DNA from 4 places in the Streptomyces sp. NPDC040410 genome. Region 1 is predicted to be linked to each of the others. Evidence: riboswitches for the same ligand, from Rfam matches in the RefSeq annotation. Region 1 holds a riboswitch; each other region holds the start of a gene.
The links. A riboswitch is a leader RNA that binds a small molecule or an ion and turns the genes downstream of it on or off. The one in region 1 is predicted to bind cyclic di-AMP.
Positions count from the first base shown of each region.

Region 2: it holds a riboswitch for cyclic di-AMP, as region 1 does, so the genes downstream of both, ACZ562_RS34355 (M23 family metallopeptidase) here and ACZ562_RS07215 (M23 family metallopeptidase) in region 1, are expected to answer to the same signal.
Region 3: it holds a riboswitch for cyclic di-AMP, as region 1 does, so the genes downstream of both, ACZ562_RS21960 (C40 family peptidase) here and ACZ562_RS07215 (M23 family metallopeptidase) in region 1, are expected to answer to the same signal.
Region 4: it holds a riboswitch for cyclic di-AMP, as region 1 does, so the genes downstream of both, ACZ562_RS21315 (transglycosylase family protein) here and ACZ562_RS07215 (M23 family metallopeptidase) in region 1, are expected to answer to the same signal.

Region 1 is NZ_JBVIVK010000002.1:676,477-681,532, reverse strand. It holds gene ACZ562_RS07225 (PrsW family intramembrane metalloprotease) at 1-1,242, shown strand, start outside; gene ACZ562_RS07220 (aldo/keto reductase) at 1,301-2,245, opposite strand; gene ACZ562_RS07215 (M23 family metallopeptidase) at 2,450-3,487, opposite strand; cyclic di-AMP (ydaO/yuaA leader) riboswitch at 3,499-3,656, opposite strand; tRNA gene ACZ562_RS07210 (tRNA-Met) at 3,995-4,068, opposite strand; gene ACZ562_RS07205 (dihydrofolate reductase family protein) at 4,116-5,056, opposite strand, start outside.
Region 2 is NZ_JBVIVK010000028.1:47,309-52,364, forward strand. It holds gene ACZ562_RS34345 (HPr family phosphocarrier protein) at 1-196, shown strand, start outside; gene ACZ562_RS34350 (GntR family transcriptional regulator) at 344-1,039, opposite strand; gene ACZ562_RS34355 (M23 family metallopeptidase) at 1,228-2,034, opposite strand; cyclic di-AMP (ydaO/yuaA leader) riboswitch at 2,048-2,210, opposite strand; gene ACZ562_RS34360 (M16 family metallopeptidase) at 2,402-3,790, opposite strand; gene ACZ562_RS34365 (M16 family metallopeptidase) at 3,787-5,056, opposite strand, start outside.
Region 3 is NZ_JBVIVK010000011.1:33,098-38,153, forward strand. It holds gene ACZ562_RS21950 (TerD family protein) at 1-2,118, shown strand, start outside; partial or broken gene ACZ562_RS21955 (fructosamine kinase family protein) at 2,247-2,437, opposite strand; cyclic di-AMP (ydaO/yuaA leader) riboswitch at 2,645-2,817, shown strand; gene ACZ562_RS21960 (C40 family peptidase) at 2,874-4,214, shown strand; gene ACZ562_RS21965 (MFS transporter) at 4,673-5,056, opposite strand, start outside.
Region 4 is NZ_JBVIVK010000010.1:210,857-215,912, reverse strand. It holds partial or broken gene ACZ562_RS21330 (DUF501 domain-containing protein) at 1-84, opposite strand, end outside; gene ACZ562_RS21325 (FtsB family cell division protein) at 104-580, opposite strand; gene eno (phosphopyruvate hydratase) at 862-2,148, opposite strand; gene ACZ562_RS21315 (transglycosylase family protein) at 2,505-3,200, opposite strand; cyclic di-AMP (ydaO/yuaA leader) riboswitch at 3,204-3,383, opposite strand; gene ACZ562_RS21310 (transglycosylase family protein) at 3,578-4,645, opposite strand; gene ACZ562_RS21305 (cytochrome P450 family protein) at 4,814-5,056, opposite strand, start outside.

The sequences.
Region 1 (5,056 bases):
ATCACCCTGCTCACGCTCTCCGGGCTGGTCATCCTCGCGCTGGTCCGCGAGCAGACCGGCACCGAGGGGTTCCTGGTCGGGCTCGGGCTCGCCGTGCTGCCCGTACCGCTGCTCATAGCCGCCTTCCGCTGGCTCGACCGCGTCGAACCGGCTCCCTGGCGGAACCTCGTGTTCGCCTTCGCCTGGGGCGCCTGCGCGGCGGCCTTGATAGCGATCGTCGCCAACAGCTTCGCGACCAGATGGATAGAGACGGCGACCGCCGATCCGTCGAGTGCCGACACGCTCGGGGCGACCGTGATCGCACCCGTCGTGGAGGAGTCCGCGAAGGCCGCCGCCGTCTTGCTCGTCTTCCTCTTCCGCCGCCGGGAGTTCACCGGGATCGTCGACGGGGTGGTCATCGCCGGGGTCACCGCGACCGGCTTCGCGTTCACCGAGAACATCCTCTACCTCGGCACCGCCTTCGGCACGGACCAGCTCACGGGCGACCGGGGCATCGCCTCCGTCACCGCCGCGACCTTCTTCGTGCGGGTCGTCATGTCGCCGTTCGCGCACCCCCTCTTCACCGTCCTCACCGGCATCGGCTTCGGCATCTCCGCGCTCTCCGCGGAGCGCCGGCACCTGCGGCGCGTACTGCTGCCGCTGACCGGGCTGCTGCTCGCGATGGGCATGCACGCGATGTGGAACGGCTCGTCGGCGTTCGGCGAGTACGGCTTCTTCGCCGTGTACGCGGCGTTCATGGTCCCCGCGTTCGGCCTGCTGACCTGGCTGGTCATCTGGACGCGGCAGCGCGAGCTGAAGACCGTGCGGGCCGAGCTGCCCGCCTACGCCGTGACGGGCTGGCTGACCCCGGCCGAGCCGTTCGCGCTCGGCTCCATGCGGGCCCGGCGGCTCGCCCGGGACTACGCCCGGCGCCACCTCGGGAAACCGGCGGCGCGGCAGGTGGCCCAGTACGAGGCGTACGCGACCTCGCTGGCCTTCCTGCGGCACCGGGGGCGGCTCGGCCGGGCGGGGGCCGACTTCGTCGTACGGGAACGCGAACTGCTGCACGAGCTGTGGCGACGACGCGCGGTGGCGCGGCCCGCGCTGGACTACGCGGCGAGGGCCACGGCGCCCCCGGTGCCGGTGGCCGCGCCGCCCTGGCCGGTGCACGGGGCATATGGGTACGGCTACAGGTACGGGCATGGGCATGGGCACGGGTATCCGGCGGTGCCGTATCCCGCCTACAACCCGTATCGGTCATAGGGCCTACGGGCGCGGTTCGACACCGACGGACGGCGCCGTTACGGCGGAAGGGAACGGCTCAGGCAGACGCCTGAGTCAGCCTCCCGGCCTCTTCCTCCGTCAGCGTCAGCTCGCCCACGCCCACCAGCGCCGGCAACTGCTCCACCGTCCGTGCGGAGGCGATCGGCGCCGCCACCGTCGGCCGGCCCGCGAGCCAGGCCAGAGCGACCGTGGCCACCGGGACGCCGTGGGACCGGGCGATCTCGTCCAGCGCCGAGAGGACCTTCCGGCCGCGCTCGGTCTCCAGGTGCTTGCCGGCCCCCTGCGCCCGGGCGCTGTCGACCGTCGCACCGGCGCGGTACTTGCCGGTGAGGAAGCCGGAGGCGAGCGCGAAGTAGGGGACGACGGCCAGGCCGGACCGTCCGGCGAGGTCCTGCAGCCCACCCTCGTAGGTGTCGCGCGAGACCAGGTTGTAGTGCGGCTGGAGCGCCACGTACCGGGCCAGACCCTCGCGGTCGGAGAACTCCAGGGACGCGGCGAGCCGCTCGGGAGTGATGTTGGAGGCGGCGATGTGCCGCACCTTGCCCGCCTTCACCAGCTCGTCGAGAGCGCCGATGATCTCCTCGACCGGGATCTCCGGCTTGTCGAAGTGGGTGTAGTAGAGGTCTATGTAGTCGGTGTCCAGCCGGCGCAGGGAGGCGTCGGCGGCCGCCTTGATGTTGGCGGCTGACAGGCCCTGGAAGTCGGGGTGCTGGCTGACCTTGGTGGCGACCACGATGTCGGAGCGGTTGCCCCGGGCCTTGATCCACTTGCCGATGATGGTCTCGGACTCGCCGCCCGTGTTGCCCTCGGCCCACGCCGAGTAGGAGTCGGCGGTGTCGACGAAGTTGCCGCCGGCGGCCCGGTATGCGTCGAGCACGGCGAAGGAGGCCGCCTCGTCGGCGGTCCAGCCGAAGACGTTGCCGCCGAGGGAGAGCGGGAAGACCTCGAGGTCGGAGGAGCCGAGCTTGCGAAGAGAAGTCATGCTCTGCGTCAACGACCTTGAGGGAGCGGTGAATTCCGCGACCGACCGCAAAGATCCCGTAAACGCGTGGCCGGCGGGTCCCGCACCCACAACGTCGGCATCCCGCACCCACCAGACCGGCAGCCCTGACGTCGGGGGGGGTGCCGTCAGGACTGCCGGGGTTCGGATGGAGATGAGCGCCGGGGCCAGGAGGCCCCGGAAAGCTCAGGGGTTGAGGCCCTTGCCGCGCAGCCACGCCATCGGGTCGACGCCGTCGGCGCTGCCGCCCGGGTGGACCTCCAGGTGCAGATGCGGCCCGGTCACGTTGCCCGTGGCGCCCACGCGTCCGATGACGTCACCCGTGTTGACCTTCTGGCCGACGCTCACGCTGATCGACGACTGGTGGCAGAACCACAGCTCAGTACCGTCGTCCAGGGTCAGGATCGTGCGGTAGCCGTACGACCCGGCCCAGCCGGCCTCGGTGATCGTGCCGGAGTGGACCGCCTTGATCAGCGTGCCCGTGGGCGCGGCGAAGTCGAGGCCGGTGTGGTAGCCGGAGGACCACATGGAGCCGGCCTGGCCGAAGGTCGAGGTGATCGTGTACGAGGAGGTCGGCAGCGTGTACTGCTTGGCCAGCTCGGCGAGACGCTCGGCCTCGGCCTTCTCCGCGGCCTCCTCCTCCGCCTTCTTCTTCGCGGCGGCGGCCTTGGCCTCGGCCTCTTCCTCCGCCTTGGCGGCCGCCTCCGCGGCCTCCTTCTCGGCGGCGGCAGCGGCGACGGCGGCGGCCTTGGTGTCGACCTGGTCCTGCTGCTGCTCCGCCTGGGCCATGATCCGGGTGCGCAGGGCCTCACCGGCGTCGGAGGCGCCCTGCGCGCTGTCGGCGGTGGACACGCCGACGCTGCTGAGCGCGGTCGCGGAGCCCTGGGTGTCGTCGGCGGAGTCGTCCGGCAGCAGTGAGCCCACGTTGGGCAGGTCGGGCATGGAGATGGACACCGGTGGCTTGCCGGTGTTCGCGCTGGCCATACCGCCCGCGCCGACGGCGGCGATGACACCTACGCCGAGGACGGTGGAGCTGCGGGCGAGTCCCCCGCCGCGCTGCTTGGCGACGCGATGCCGGCCGCGTACCGGGCGAATGGATTCCTCGGTGGGGTTCCATTCCTCCCACTGGCCCTCGTCGGTGCGGTAGCCGCCGTAGCCGAAGGTCTGGGGGTCACGCTGGCTCGGCACGAACGGGGCTTGCGGGGCAGGCCGGTTGGACGCCACGTGGGCGTACTCCTTTCCTTCCTTCTCGCCTACCGGGTTAGCTGACGGGTTCGGAGCAGGAAGGTCTCCTACGCGCGTATACCAGCCGTGCCTGCACGGCTGTCTACAAGCGATTCACCCCAAGGTGGTGGTTCCCCGGTTCCCTTGCGGGATTCGGCGCGTGCGCACGGAGCCGCCTCTTGTGACGGCTGGGACGACCGCGCTGCGTTATCGAACGTTAATAGACGCGGGCACCCGATTCCAAGCAGTTCCACTTGATCATTAAGCTTTTTGGAGAGGACGTACACGCCATGACCGGTAAAAAACGGGCAAGTTGAACTTGCATCAGCGGTCTCGCAGGCATTGACGGTATGTCAGTTGCCATGCTTGCGGGGGGCGGTCGGCCGATCACCGCCCGTCATGCCCGCAGCCCAGGGGTGGAAACACGCCCAGGGGTGGAAACACACCGAAGGCCGGAACCCTTTCGGATTCCGGCCCACGGATATGCCGTCAATACCCGGCCTTCAGTAGCGGGGACAGGATTTGAACCTGCGACCTCTGGGTTATGAGCCCAGCGAGCTACCGAGCTGCTCCACCCCGCGTCGGTAGACACCAGTGTACGCCATGCGCGGGACGCCGAGCACCAGCATTAAACGCCGGGGCCCAGCAGGTGCCGATTGGGCGCCTTGGCCCGCTCCTCGAACTCCGGCAGTACGACGACGTGGGCGCCCTCCGCCGCCAGCAGACCGCTCCCGTCGGCCCCCGCGACGAACGTGTCCGGCTCCCGCCAGGCCGTCACCACCCGACGTATTCCCGAGTCGAGGATCAGCCGGGCGCAGGGCGCGGGCCGGGACGCACGCCGGGCGCAGGGCTCCAGGCTGCTGTACACCGTGGCGGAGGCGAGCCGCGGGTCCGTCGCGTCGATCTTCGCGAGGGCCGCCTCCTCCGCGTGAACGACCGGGTCGGCGCCCTCCCGCGAGTGCCCGCGCGCGAGTTCCGTACCGTCGGCCGCCACCACCACCGCCCCCACGCTGAACGCGGTCCGCGACGGCGGGCACCGCCCCGCCAGCTCACAGGCCAGCGCCAGCCAGTGCCGGTCGGCCGCGGACGGCACGTCCGCCGTGCCGGGGGCCGTGGGCTCGTACCGCATGAGGACGACGTCCTCGATCGGCCGCGTCTCCACCAGCCGCAGCCGGCCGCCCTGGTAGGCGCCGGGGCCGAACAGGCGGGGCGCGTCCGGGGAACCGACGAACAGCGGGGCCAGGACCAGCTGGAGTTCGTCGGCGAGGCCCTGCTGGAGCAGCTGCGTGTGGATCCGTCCGCCGCCCTCGACCATGAGGCGCCGGACGCCGCGCACGTCGTGCAGGTGCTCCAGGAGGCGCCGCCAGTCGAGTTCCGGTCCCAGGGCCACGACGTCGGCGGCGACGGGGGCCTGCCGGAGACGTTCGGCGCCCTTCTCCGTCGTGTAGACGAGCTTCTCGCCGCCCGAGTGCCAGAAGTTCGCGGACGGGTCGAGATCGCCGGAGCCGCTGACGGTGACCTTGAGGGGGTATTCCGGCTTTCCCCCGGCGACGCGGGCGGCCCGGCGGT
Region 2 (5,056 bases), on a different contig from region 1:
AGGTATCCCGGTGACGATCGCCAAGGCCGACGGCAACCCCGTCAACGCGGCCTCCATGCTGGCCGTTCTGGGCCTGGGCGCCCAGGGCGGCGAGGAGATCGTCCTCGCCTCCGACGCCGAGGGTGCGGACGTCGCGCTCGACCGCCTCGCGAAGCTGGTCTCCGAGGGCCTCGAGGAACTCCCCGAGACCGTCTGAGCACCCCACGCAATTGATGGCCGCGGCCGTCGCCGATTCACAGAAGGGCTCGTCCGAATTACCGGGCGAGCCCTTCGCATTTCCCTCTCACGGGCAGCAAAAATAATCCCCCTCGAATTACCCACCTCTTTGTATACGGCGCCCGTGTTAATGCCGCAGGCCCGACATGTTTACGGGATGTTGCGAGTTCCTCACACGGTCGGTCCGGTCCCCTCCCCCGTTGAAGCGCAACCGGTGCGCGGCCGTCGAGCGCTCCGTGTGCAGCGTCGTGACCGACCGCGCGCGCTCACTGTCGCCGCGCGCCACCGCATCCACGATCGCGCCGTGCTCCACCCAGGACTCCACCGGGCTGGCGGGCGCCTCCACCGTGTACATCCAGGCGATCTTGTGGCGCAGCTGGGTCAGCATCGAGGACAGCGCGGGGCTGCCGGACGCCTGGGCGAGCGTCTCGTGGAACCAGCCCCCCAGGGAGCGCAGATCCTCGCTGTTGCCCCTCTTGGCGCGCTCCTGGCCCAGCCTCACGAGGCCGCGCAACACCTTGAGATGTGCCTCGGTGCGCCGCTGGGCGGCGCGCGAGGCTCCGAGCGGTTCCAGAAGCATGCGCATCTCCAGGAGGTCGGCACCCTCCTGCTCGGTCGGCTCCGCGACGCACGCGCCGGCGTGCCGCCGGGTCACCACGAAGCCCTCGGCCTCCAGCGTGCGCAGGGCTTCGCGGACGGGGACGCGGGAGACGCCGTAGCGGCGGGCGAGCAGTTCCTCGGTGAGCCGGCTGCCGCGCTCGTAGACACCGGCGACGATGTCGTCCCGGATCGCGGTGCATACCGAGTGCGCCGGAATACGCATGACCGACCTCCGCCTTAATCCCCGTGAAACGTCGATGATTGACGTGTGTTCAATGACTCTATTGCAACGAGCCGGAATATCCGACGGCGGGCCTGAATCCAGGCCTATTTTTTGGACAACGCGGCCCCCGAAACGCCGAAAGCCCCGGCTCGGTGAGCCGGGGCTTCGGGATGCCGTGCCGTGGGTCGTCAGATCTTCACACCGTGCGATCGGAGGTAGGCGACGGGGTCGATGTCCGAGCCGTACTCCGCGGTCGTACGGGCCTCGAAGTGCAGGTGCGCTCCGGTGACGTTGCCGGTTGCGCCGGAGAGGCCTATCTGCTGGCCCGGGGTGACCTTCTGGCCCACCGAGACACCGATGGACGACAGATGGCCGTACTGGGTGTACGTGCCGTCGTTCATCTTGATCACGATGTTGTTCCCGTAGGAGCCGCCCCAGCCGGCCTCGACGACGGTGCCGGAGCCGACCGCGTGCACGGAGGTGCCGCTCGCGGCGTGGAAGTCGACACCGGTGTGGCTGCCGGAGGACCAGACGCCTCCGCCCGCCTTGTAACCGGTCGAGACGTAGGAGCCGGAGACCGGGGCGACGAAGGTGTTGAGGCGCTCGCGCTCGGCCTCGCGCGCGGCACGCTCCTTGACCTCGCGCGCCTCCTTCGCCTCCTCGCGCGCCTCCTTCGCCTCCTCGCGCGCCTTCTCGGCCTCCTCCGCCGCCTTCCTGCGCGCTGCCTCCTCGGCCGCCTTCTTGTAGGCGGCTTCCCGGGCGGCCTCCCGCTGTGCGTCGGCCTGTGCGTCGATCTGCTCGGCGACCGTGTCGCCGATCTTGATGACCGGGGTGAGGCCGGTCTGCTCGGCGGAGGTCTCCGCGGCGAGCGCCGGGGCGGCGATAGTGCCGATGGCGCCGGTGGTGGTGAGGGCCGCGACGCCCGCCACACGGGCGGTGGTGCGGTGCATCCTGCTGGGACGACGGTGCTTCCCGGTGGCGCGGGTGAACGCCATGTAGTGGCTGGTCCTTTCCTTCCTTCTCGCCTACCGGGTTAGCTGACGGGTTCGGAGCAGGAAGGTCTCCTACGGACACCCTCGCGGTGCGCGCGGGCGTCCGATTCACCCCAGGGACTGCGTGGGTCCCCGGCTCCCCTGGCTCGCGCCGTACGGGGACTCGGCGATGACTGTCCGGTGCCGCGGGCGCGGCGCACTGCCTGACGAACAGCCGGACCGACGCTAGACGCGGCGTCTTTCAATCCCCAAACGGATCACGCCTTTTGTAGCGCACGCCACAGGGCAGACAGGCAACCACTCCCTCAATTCGGACATACGCGGGCCCTGATGACGCTTCAGTCACCAGGGCCCCAGTGCGCGTGTGCTTCTACTCGGCCGACACGACGGTGACTTCACCGATGCCGAGGGCCTCGACGGGCTCCTTGATCTGCGCCGCGTCGCCGACCAGGATCGTCACCAGACGGTCCACCGGGAAGGCGCTCACGGCCGCCACGGTGGCCTCGACGGTGCCGGTCGCGGCGAGCTGCTGGTACAGCGTCGCCTGGTAGTCGTCGGGCAGCTGCTGCTCGACCTGGTCCGCCAGCGTGCTCGCCACGGCAGCGGCGGTCTCGTACTTGAGCGGCGCCACACCGACGAGGTTCTGCACGGCGACGTCGCGCTCGGCGTCGGTGAGGCCCCCTTCGGCGAGCGTGCGCAGCACCGTCCACAGGTCCTGCAGCGCCGGGCCGGTGTTCGGGGTGTCGACCGAGCCGCTGATGGCGAGCATGGCGGCGCCCGTGCCGTCCGGGGCGGACCGCAGGACCTGGCCGAACGCCCGCACGCCGTAGGTGTAGCCCTTCTCCTCGCGCAGGACGCGGTCCAGGCGGGAGGTGAGCGTGCCGCCGAGGCAGTATGTGCCGAGCACCTGCGCGGGCCACACGCGGTCGTGCCGGTCGGGGCCGACGCGGCCGATGAGCAGCTGCGTCTGGACCGCGCCGGGGCGGTCCACGATGACGACCCTGCCGGTGTCGTCGGCGGTGACCGGCGCGACCGGCCGCGGCTGGGCCGAGGAGCCGGTCCAGGCGCCGAGGGTGTCGCCGAGCAGCGCGTCGAGGTCGATCCCGGTGAGGTCGCCGACGACCACGGCGGTGGCGGTGGCCGGGCGGACGTGCTTCTCGTAGAAGGCGCGTACGGCCGCGGAGTCGATGGCGGCGACCGTGTCCTCGGTGCCCTGGCGCGGGCGCGACATGCGCGCGGTGGCCGGGAACAGCTCCCTGGAGAGCTCCTTGGCGGCCCGGCGGGACGGGTTGGCCAGCTCGTGCGGGATCTCGTCGAGCCGGTTGCGGACGAGGCGCTCGACCTCGCTGTCGGCGAAGGCGGGCGCCCTGAGGGCGTCGGCCAGCAGGCCCATCGCCTTGGGCAGGCGCGAGGCCGGCACTTCCAGGCTCAGGCGGACACCGGGGTGGTCGGCGTGCGCGTCGAGGGTGGCGCCGCAGCGCTCCAGCTCGGCGGCGAACTCCTCCGCGGAGTGCTTGTCGGTGCCCTCGGAGAAGGCCCGCGCCATGATCGTGGCCACGCCGTCGAGGCCGGCCGGCTCGGCGTCCAGGGGAGCGTCCAGGAGTACCTCGACGGCGACTACCTGCTGGCCGGGGCGGTGGCAGCGCAGGACCGTCAGACCGTTGCCGAGCGTCCCGCGCTCGGGGGCCGGAAACGCCCACGGCCTGGCCTCGCCGGCCTGGGGCTGGGGGTGGAAATGCATCGTGGCGAGCTCGGTCACTTGGCCGCCTCCTCGTTCTCGTCCTCGTCGGCGGTGTTGTCGGTGCTCTCAGTGCCCTCGACGGGCTCGTAGACCAGGACGGCTCGGTTGTCGGGGCGCAAGCGGGCCTGGGCGACCTCCTGGACCTCCTCGGCCGTCACGTCGAGCACACGCTGGACGGCGGTGAGGGCGAGCTGCGGGTCACCGAACAGGACGGCGTAGCGGCACAGTTCGTCGGCGCGGCCCGCGACCGTGCCGAGGCGGTCCAGCCACTCGCGCTCCAACTGGGCCTGGGCGCGCTCCATTTCCTCGGCCGTGGGGCCCTCCGCGGCGAACCGGGCGAGCTCCTCGTCGATGGCGGCCTCGATGACCGGCACCTCGACGTCGCCGGAGGTCTTCACGTCCAGCCACCCCAGGGACGGCGCGCCCGCCAGCCGCAGCAGGCCGAAGCCGGCCGCGACGGCCGTACGGTCGCGTCGTACGAGCCGGTTGTAGAGGCGGGAGGACTCGCCGCCGCCGAGGACGGTGAGCGCCAGGTCGGCCGCGTCGCACGCGCGCGTGCCGTCGTTCGGCAGCCGGTAGGCGGCCATCAGGGCGCGGGCCGGGACCTCCTCCTCGACGACCTCGCGCAGCTGTTCGCCGATGATCTCGGGCAGCGCCCCGTCGCGCGGGGCGGACTTGCCGTCGTGGGAGGGGATGGAGCCGAAGTACTTCTCGATCCAGGCGAGGGTCTGCTCGGGATCGATGTCGCCGACGACCGACAGGACGGCGTTGTTGGGCGCGTAGTACGTACGGAAGAACGCGCGCGCGTCCTCCAGGGTCGCCGCGTCCAGGTCGGCCATCGAGCCGATCGGGGTGTGGTGGTAGGGGTGGCCCGCCGGGTAGGCGAGGGCGGTCAGCTTCTCGAACGCCGTGCCGTACGGAACGTTGTCGTATCGCTGCCGGCGCTCGTTCTTGACGACGTCCCGCTGGTTCTCCATCGACTCGTCGTCGAGAGCGGCGAGCAGCGAGCCCATGCGGTCGGCCTCCAGCCAGAGGGCGAGCTCCAGCTGGTGGGTGGGCATGGTCTCGAAGTAGTTGGTGCGCTCGAAGCTGGTGGTGCCGTTGAGCGAGCCGCCCGCGCCCTGGACGAGCTCGAAGTGTCCGTTGCCCTTCACCTGGGCGGAACCCTGGAACATCAGGTGCTCGAAAAGGTGAGCCAGGCCGGTACGGCCCTTGACCTCGTGGCGCGAGCCGACGTCGTACCAGAGGCACACCGCCGCGACCGGGGTCAGATGGTCCTCGGAG
Region 3 (5,056 bases), on a different contig from region 1:
GCGCTGATGTCCGTCGGCTTCAAACTCTCGGCGGGCCTGCTGGAGCGCCTGTCGGGACTGTCCGAGGGCGCAGTCGTCGACACCGCCGTGCGCACACTGGCCGCCGTCCGCGAGATGGTCGGCGACCACGTCCGGCACAACGTCTACTTTCTCGACTTCCCGGCCCATGTGCCGGACACCTTCGACTTCTGGATGCGGTGCATCGCCGAGGCACTCGCCGACGACACCTCGCGCACCAGCACCATCGACCAGCTGCGCAGCGGTGTGGTGGACCTGCTCACCCTCCCGTCCTACGGCAGCTACCGGCACACGTACGCCGAGATGCTCGCCGCCCACGAGGAACTGATCGCCGCGGCGGGCGACCGGATGACGGTCCTGCATCTGGGCGGTGACCTGGACGACGAGGTCACCGCGCTGTACCTGGCGCTGGCGGGCAGCGCCACGCCGCTGGGCGAGGCCGGCCTGCGCGACCTGGGGATCCTGGCCGGGCGGTGCGTGACCGGCCCCCAGCCCGAGGCGATCCCGGTCCGGGAGAACCGCGCCGTCATCAACCGGGCCCGGCTGGGAGCGGGCGTGGACCTCCTGCTGGACACGGTCACCGACGTGCTGCGGCTGGCCTGCGCGGTCTCGGGCGGTGACGTGACCCTGCAGGAACCGACCCGTTTCCGGGCCCTGTCCCGCCCGGTCCGCCGCGCCCTGCTCGAGGGACTCGACTCGGTCGTCGCCGGCGCCCCCGCCAAGCTCGCCGACGTGTCCGCGCACCGCGAGGCGTTCAAACGGCTCGGTGAACGTCTCCATCCGCACGAGTACCCGCGGTGGCCGCACGCCGCCGACGTGTTCGCGGTCGCGCGGGGCGAGAGCAAGGCGCGGTCCTTCGACGGCCGGGTCGAGGAGCTCCTCGGCGGCGGCGACGTCATCGCAGCCGTGGAGCTGCTGAAGTCGGCGCCGGGCAAGCTGTTCCGTTCGCTGGACCGGCTGCTGCGGTCGGCCTCCGGCCAGGACGAGCGGGATGCCGTCATCACCGCCGCCGAGCAGGTCGCCCCGCTGGTCTCGGGCCGGGTCGTGCTGTCGGTCCGCGAGCACCTGCACAACCGCGGCGAAGAGAGCCGGCCCGAGAAGCGTCCTGAGAGCCGTCCTGCGGATCCTGAGAAGCCCGCCGCCCGCCGTGTCTTCGTCAACCGCTCGGGCCGCGCCTGGGTCGCTCCCGACACCCGCCTGCCCGTACTGTCGGCGGACCGCGAGCGTCTGATCGCCTCGCTCGACGCCGAGACGCGCCGCCGGCTCCCGGACCCGGGCCACCTGCTGGTCGACCCGGACGTCCTGGACGTGGCGCTTCCGCTCAGCGGCAAGGCGACCGCATCCGGTCTCGGCGTGCTGCCGCGCGGCTCCGTCTCCCCCGTCGACGGCGAACTGCTGCGCTTCTTCGTGTACTGGAAGCAGAGGGAGCACGTGACCGACTACGACCTGTCGGCGCTGCTGCTGGACGCCGACTACACGGTGATCACCTGGCTGTCCTACACCGCCCTGACCGACCTGGAGGGCGAGCACTCCGGCGACATCACCGAAGCGCCCGACGGCGCCTCGGAGTTCATCAACCTGAGGCTGGGCGCCGCTCGCGGCACGTTCATCGTCCCGCAGGTCAACATCTTCTCCGGGGAGGGGTTCGAGGAGGTCGAGGAGTCGTTCTTCGGCTTCATGCTGCGCGACGCCGACCAGCAGGGCCGGCCGTTCGAACCGCGCACCGTGCGCATGAAGTCGGAGCTGCGTGGTCCCGGCCGGGTCGCGCTGCCTCTGGCGTTCCGGCGGGGGCACGACGGCCGGTGGCAGGCCAAGTGGCTGCACCTGTACCTGAAGGGCACTCCGTCGGCCAACCGGGTCGAGGAGAACCGGGTGTCGGTCGCGACGCTGCTGCGCGGGATCGTCGAGCGCGAGCAGCTCACGGTCCGGTACCTGATCGACCTGATGTCCGACGACGCGACGACGACCGTGACGTCGTGGGACGGCAGGACGGTGCCGGACGGCCCGGTCACCTACATCGGCCTGGAGCGTCCCGACGGCCTGCACCCGGACTCCCGGGTCATCACCCCCGAAAACCTGCGCGACGTGATCCCCGGCTGACTGCTAGCGTGGAGCGCGGCGAGGCCATGAACGGGCTTCCTTCTCATTCCGCTGCGGCGGCCTGTCACTAGCCCGTTCGCTTTCCTCGCCCTCGACGTCGCACCGGGCGGCGTCGGCGGTCACTCCGCCGGCGCCGCCTGCTGGTAGCCGTCCAGCACCGTCCCAGATGCGGGCACCCGAAGAGCCTGAGCATCGCCAGGTCGGCCTCGCGGTGGCCGCCGTGCGCGGCCGGGTCGATCAGCCACACATGCCCGTCGGCGCCCCGCAGCGCGTTGCCGTTCCACAGGTCGCCGTGCAGCCGGCCCTGCGGCTCGGCCGGAGCCTCCCGGCCGTCGAGGAAACCGTCCTGGACCACTACTGCCTGGCGGGCCGGGCGAGGCCCGAGCTGACCGCCGGTCACTCCTCGGCACAACGAAGGTCACCATTACGTATCGGACATTCGGGGCTTCAACCTTCACACGAGGCACACAAGTTGGTTAGGTTGACGGCGGGCTGTTCGACTCCCTCCGGCGGACCGCGCCGGGTCGCACAGCCTCCGCCGAGTCCGGTGCGCCGTAAGGCAGGCCGGAACCGGGGACCCAACCGAAACTCGGGGTGAATCGGCCCAACCGCCCTTCGGGGAGGGGTCGTAGGGCACACCTTCCGGATCGTCCGCCCGAACCCGTCAGCTAACTCGGTAGGCGGAGCACGGAAGGAGTACGTCCCTCATGGCGCCGGAACGATCGTCGCGCCCCCGAGGTCTCAGCCTCCCCGGCATGCGCAACTCCGCCCTCGCGACGGCGGCGCTTACCTCTGTGGCCCTGTTCTCCCAGACAGCCGACGCCACGCCCGGGGACGACGGACCGAGCCGCGAAGAGGTCCAGCAGCGGGTCAACGCGCTCTATGACCAGGCCGAGACCGCCTCCGGTACCTCCAACGCGACCCGTGCGACGCCGTCGGGTTCGCGCCGCGCGGGCGGGGCGCCCGCCGAGGGGGCCGGGCGCTCGGATCCCGCGCTCGACGACGTGGCCCGGCAGTGGTTCGACATGGCGCGCTCGCGCCTCGGTCCGACCGTTCCGGCGGTGCTGCCGCGCGACAGGATGCCGGCGGCCGCTGCCCAGTCCCGGCCCGCGGAACGGCAGGCTGCTCTACCGGAGTTGACGGCAGAGAGAGCCTCCGCCGCCGTACGGGAGCTGCCCGCCGGGTCGGCCTCCAGGCCCGTACTGGAGCTGACCGCAGGGCCGCCGGCTCCCGCTTCCGTACCCGCGCTGCCGGCCGCACCGGAGACGGGACAGCGCGCGCCTCTTGCCCTGCCCGCGCCGGCCGTCAAGGACGAGCGGTCGGCGTTGCGAACCTCCAAGGAGCAGAGCCGGCACAAGCTCGCCGAGGCCCGTGAGCTGCTGTCCCGGCACATCCAGCAGAGGACGCCGGTCGCGGCGCTCGAGGCCGCGCCGGCCGACGCCCCCCGGTTCGCCACGCCGGAGCCGGATCGCCCCGCCGACGAGGAGGCGGCGTGGACCCTGCAGCAGCCCGCCGCGAACGAGGCGTGGCCCCAGCAGCAGCCGGCCGAGAGCATGGCGTGGCCCCAGCAGACCGGCGAAGTGGCCCGGCGGCAACAGCAGACCGGCGAAGTGGCCCGGCAGCAGACCGGCGAAGCGGCCTGGCGGCAACAGCAGCCCTCACCCGGCCCGGCCACCACCACGGCCTTCGACGCGGTCCGTCCCGCAGGCGCCGTCAGCACCGCGGATCCGGTGACCGGCGGAAAGGCCGAACGCGCCCTCGCCTTCGCGCGCGCCCAGACCGGCAGGCCGTGCGTCATGGGGGCGACCGGACCGGACTCGTACGACTGCGCGAGCCTCACCCAGGCCGCCTGGAAGGCCGCCGGCGTCGCACTCCCGCGTTCCGCACCCGACCAGGCGAACGCCGGCACCGTGATCCCCCTCAGCACCGTCCTGCCCGGCGACCTGGTCTTCTTCCACGACGACCTCACTCACGTCGGCCTCTACACCGGCGACGGGTTGATGATCCACGCACCGGAGCCGGGGGCGTACATACGCGAGGAGTCGGTCTACAACGTCGGGGAGTCGGCGATCCGCGGAGCCGTGCGGCTCGCCTGACAATTGGCGGCCGCGCGGGCTGCCAAAGGAGAGCAAACCCACCGCGGCTTCGACCCGCGCCCGTCCGGTGACGGGGCCGACACGGCAAAGGGGCGGCACGGTCGGCGTGTCGCCCGGCGCCGCCGCGGAGTTCGGCCGGCTCGGGGACGAGGCCATGGGCCCGCTGCGGGCCGGGTTCCCGTTCGCGCAGCACGACGGGGCCGGGCAGGACAGAACGCCTGTCACGGCACGTCATGCGGCCGGAACGGGGTGGGAACGCCGGGCCGTCGAACTGACCGTCCAGGACCACCCGTCGGCGTTGGCCGCCAAGGAACTGCGCCTCACCCAGCAAGGAGTGAAGCAGCTGCTCTCCGCCGTCTACCGCAAGATCGGCACCGATGCCGCCGGGTTCCCCGAAGCTGAGGACCTTTCCCCGTCCCCTGCCGTGACCTGCGGGTCTCACCGCGCGGTTCCCGGCCTCACGTGGGGCCGGGGCCTCCACCGCCCTGGAGGCGTTCCAGGTCGGAGGGACGGACCTGGATGACCACGATGGCGATCAGCGCGGCGACCACGGTGAAGATCGCCGCCATGACGAAGGCGGCCGAGGCCCCGGCGGTGAGGACCTCGTCGGACCAGGGCGCCGGGAGCTGCCCGGTGCGTTCGAACCGCAGGCGCTCGGCCGGGGTCGCCTGCGCCAGGAAGCCCGGGACCTGTTTCTCCGCCTCGTTGTTGCTGGCCGTGCCGAACATCGTGACCAGGATGGACAGTCCGAGCGAACCACCGACCTGCTGGGTGGCGTTGAGGAGTCCGGAGGCCGCACCGGTCTCCTGGACGGGGACGTTGGAGAGCGCCATCAGCGTGAG
Region 4 (5,056 bases), on a different contig from region 1:
CGGACGCCCGAGCTGCTGCTTGAAGGCCTCGACGTCCGCGTCGGTGGGCTCGGTGCGCGGGGTGGTCGGCGGGGGCGTTTCCATGCCTGTCTTTCTCTTGGGTTCACTGGTCGGAGGCGTCGGACTTGTCGACACCGTCCCAGACGTTCGAGTACCAGGGGCGGTCGGCGGCCCCCAGGTCGGCGCGCGACTGCCTGGCCGCGTCGGGGTCGGTGACGATGTAACCCGTCTCCCCCGGCATCACATAGTGCAGCCGCTGCCGGATCTGCTGCTCCGCGAACGCGTCGTCCTGCCAGCGCGCCTTGAGGTCGCGCAGCCGCTCGACCCGCTCGCTGGCCTCTTCCTTCTCCCGCCGCATGTCGGAGAGCTCGGCGCGCTGGGAGACGTACTGCCTTATCGGATAGGCGAGGGCCACGATCAGCGTGCACAGGACGAGGGCGAGCAGCGCGGCCCGGCCGGTCAGCCGGGAGCGGCGGGCCTGGCGCTTGGTCTGGGAGCGGTAGACGCGGGCCGCCGTCTGCTCGCCGAGCAGACGGATCCTGGTCGCGGTGGAGAAACGGTCCCGGTCCTTCCCGGCCATGTCCCCGCCTCCCCTTCATACGCGCGTACGTCCCCGCACACGGTACGGGACCGAGTACGGGGACGTACGTACGACTGGCTAGTGCCGCGTCAGCCAAGGTTTGCCCGTCAAGGAGCGGCGTCCGGTGCGTGCTCTCGGCGTGCCGGCCGGAAGTCCTCGTACTGGACGTACTTGGGCTTTCGGCCGGTGCGGCGAGAGGGCGTGCCGGGCGTCGCGACGGGGCGAACCTTGGCTGACGCGGCACTAGGCCTCACCCCAGGTTGGGTCAGACCCTGATCGGGTCAGTCCTTGAAACGGGGGAAGGCGCTGCGGCCGGCGTACACCGCCGCGTCGTCGAGGATCTCCTCGATGCGCAGCAGCTGGTTGTACTTGGCGACGCGCTCGGAGCGGGCCGGGGCGCCGGTCTTGATCTGGCCGCAGTTGGTGGCGACGGCCAGGTCGGCGATGGTGACGTCCTCGGTCTCGCCGGAGCGGTGGGACATCATGCACTTGAAGCCGTTGCGCTGGGCCAGCTCGACGGCGTCGAGGGTCTCGGTCAGCGAACCGATCTGGTTCACCTTCACGAGCAGGGCGTTGGCGGCGCCGTCCTCGATACCGCGGGCCAGGCGCTCCGGGTTGGTGACGAACAGGTCGTCGCCGACGAGCTGGACCTTGTCGCCGAGCTTGTCGGTGATGATCTTCCAGCCGGCCCAGTCGTCCTCGAACAGCGGGTCCTCGATGGAGACGAGCGGGTAGGCCCCGACGAGCTCCTCGTAGTACTCCGTCATCTCGGCGGCGGAGCGCTCCTTGCCCTCGAAGAGGTACTTGCCGTCCTTGTAGAACTCGGAGGCGGCGACGTCGAGCGCGAGGGCGATCTGCTCGCCGGGCACGTACCCGGCCTGCTTGACGGCCTCGAGGATGAGGTCGAGGGCCTCACGGTTGGAGCCCAGGTTCGGGGCGAAGCCGCCCTCGTCGCCGAGTCCGGTGGACAGGCCCTTGCTCTTAAGGACGGACTTGAGGGTGTGGTAGACCTCGGTGCCCCAGCGCAGCGCCTCGGAGAAGGTCTCCGCGCCGATCGGGGCGATCATGAACTCCTGGATGTCCACGTTGGAGTCGGCGTGCGAGCCGCCGTTCAGGATGTTCATCATCGGCACCGGCAGGAGGTGCGCGTTCGGGCCGCCGAGGTAGCGGAAGAGGGGGAGGTCGCTGGCCTCGGAGGCGGCGTGCGCGACGGCGAGCGAGACGCCGAGGATGGCGTTGGCGCCCAGGGAGCCCTTGTTGTCGGTGGCGTCAAGGTCGAACATGGCCTGGTCGATCAGGCGCTGCTCGGTGGCGTCGTAGCCGACCAGCTCCGGGCCGATCTGCTCGATGACGGCGAGGACGGCCTTCTCGACACCCTTGCCCTGGTAGCGGTTGGGGTCACCGTCGCGGAGCTCGATGGCCTCGAAGGCGCCCGTGGAGGCGCCGGACGGGACGGCGGCACGACCCGTGCTGCCGTCGTCGAGGCCGACCTCGACCTCGACCGTGGGGTTGCCTCGGGAGTCCAGGATTTCCCGGGCTACGACGACGTCGATGGACGGCACGAGCATCTCCTTCTTGGGATGTGACGCGGGTACGCCGGGCCGTGGCCCGGTGCGCGCAGCGCCGCGGTGGCTCTGCGAGACGAGCCTAACCGGCTCCGGTCGATCGGCCAGCCGGTCGACCGCGTGGTGGACAGAACCGAGAGTAAATTGTTTCCGAACTGAACAAAGACATCAGGACATGGTCGGTACAGAAGATGCGCCGGCACCAAAACGCGCCGGCGCAAAAAAAAGCCCCGCCCCGGTGCGTACGGGGGAATACGCACCGGAGCGGGGAGCCCGTGGGGGACGGGGGGACCCTCACGGGACCTTCGTCATGAAGGACACGGATGTGAGGGCGCTGTGGTTCGGCTGCGAGCCGCTTGTCACTTCAGGTGCAGCTGCTGACCGGGGTAGATCAGGTCGGCGTCCTCGACGATGTCCTTGTTCAGCTCGAACAGCTTCTGCCAGCCGCCCTTGACGCCGTGCTCCGCGGCGATCGAGCTGAGGGTGTCACCCTTGACGACCTTGTACTCGCCGTCGCCCTTCTTGACCTTCTTGCCGGTCGGCGTGGTGACGGTCTTCTTGGCGGCCGGCCGCTCGGCGGAACGGGACGCCTGCTGCTCGGCGGTCGAGCGGGTGCTGGTGCCGGTGCTCTGGCTCTGCGAGGAGCCGCTCGACGGGGAGCCGGCGCTGCCGCCGTTGTAGGGGGTGCTCGACAGGCCCGTGCCGCAGACCGGCCAGGCACCCTTGCCCTGGCCCGCGAGAACCTTCTCACCGATGGCTATCTGCTGCGCCTTGGTGGCCTGGTCGGCGGTGGCGGCGTACTGCGTTCCGCCGTACGCGGCCCAGGTGGAGGCGGAGAACTGCAGACCGCCGTAGTAGCCGTTGCCGGTGTTGATGGACCAGTTGCCACCGGACTCGCACTGGGCGACGGCGTCCCACTCGGAGGCGGTGGCGGCGGAAGCGGTGCCGGACGCGATCAGCGGGGCGGCGACGGCGGCGCCGGTGACACCGGCGATCGCGATGACGCGGCTCGCCTTGGACGGACGGCGGTGCTTGCCCTTGCCGGAAAACAGCATGGTTGATCCCCTCACCGACGCCTGCGAGGTGAGCTGTCGGGTTCGGGCCGGTTGAGTTGCCCGGCCGTGTCTCGCGCGGTCTCTCCTGCGCGGCACGGCTTCACCCCAAGCCGGATCCAGCTCAACTGCTGGGCCCGGCACTTACCTTGGGTCCCCCGCTCCTGCCTACGGCGCTTGACGCGACGACTGTTCCCGTGCGGCCGCTGGCAGGATTCGGCGTTGCGGCAGACGGGGCTCGTGTTGGCGAGCGGTCACGACCGTAGACACGCGATCCGGGGAATTTCAAAGGCGATCAGGGCTTCTGAGACTCATCCCACACTTTTGCCAAACCGGACATTCAGCACGAAGTATGACGCGAACTCCCGCTGCTTTTCGCCCTATTCGGCACTGAGTGCAAGGTTCTGACCGGGGACGATGTGACCTGGGTCGGGCCCGATCTCCTGCTTGTTGTGGGAGTAGAGCTCATGCCATCCGCCTTGGACGTCATGCGAGTCGGCGATGGACACGAGCGTGTCCCCGCGGCGGACGGTGTACGAGTCGTCGGCCGCGTCACCCGCGGCACTGTCCTCCCGGGCGGCGTGACGCCCCTTGGAGGCGCCGGCGCCACTCTCGCCGGCGGCCTCGTCCGCGGTGCCGCCGCGATGCCGGCCGGTACCGAGGGCTCCCGTGTCGACCAGGCTCGAAAAGCCTTCACTTTGCCCGAAGTTGTCCGAGTCGTCATTATTCGGCACATCTGCCGATGTGCCGCCGGAATCCCGTGAGCCTCCGGCACTGGAGCCGGACTCGGATTCGGACGATGTGTCGGACTTGCCAGGCTTGTCCGTCGCATCCGACTCCGCGTCCGAGTCGGCGTCCGAGTCGGCGTCCGACGACTCGTCCGACGACTTGTCCGACGACTTGTCCGACGGGGAGGGCGACGATGAGGACTCTTCGGACGAGTCGGGCAAGCCGGGTGATTCAGACGACTCGGACGAGTCCCTCGAGTCAGATGAATTGGATGAATCCGATGAACCCGATGAATCCGACGAGTTGTCGTCCCCCGTGCCGGTGTCGACGTTCGCCGAATCCTTGTCCTTGCCGAGCCCGGCGAGCAGACCACAGGTCGGCCAGGCTGCGATGCCCTGGTCGTCGAGCATCTTCTCGGCGACGGCTATCTGCTGGGAACGACTGGCCTGGTCGGCGCTCGGGGCGTAGTCGAGACCGCCGTACTTCTCCCAGTTCTCCTGAGAGACCTGGAGACCGCCGTAGTAACCGTTGCCGCTGTCCTCGCTCCAGGAGCCGCCGCTCTCGCACTCCGCGACCTGGTCCCAGGTGTTCCCGCCGGCCGCACTCGCGCCGGTGGCGGCTAGGAGCGGGATCGCGATGGCAGAGCCGGTCACCCCGGCCGCGACCAGGAGAGCCGGTGCCTGGCGGGGGCGACGGTGACGACCGTTCCCGGAGAGCATGCGGAAACCTTTCGCGAGACAACGGGGAACAACGCGGCGCGCGTTGTAAGACGTCGCGTTGATTGGTGAACGTATCGGCAGGGGATCACTTGTCACAAGTTAATGCCGCACAGATCACATGAAGATCACAGAGTTGAGGGCGTGTCACCTTTGCGCAGGTGAGCCCAGTCATGCACGCGGCATGAACTCGACCGGCAGAGTGCGCAGTCCACGCATGATCAGTCCGCCACGCCACCGCAAATCGGCTGAATCCACAGCGAGTCGCAGGTCCGGGAGCCGGGTGAGGAGCGTGGCCAGAGCGATCTGCCCCTCCAGCCGGGCCAGCGGGGCACCGAGGCAGTAGTGGATGCCGTGGCCGTACCCGAGGTGCTGGTTGTCCCGCCGTCCGAGGTCGAGGACGTCGGGATCGGC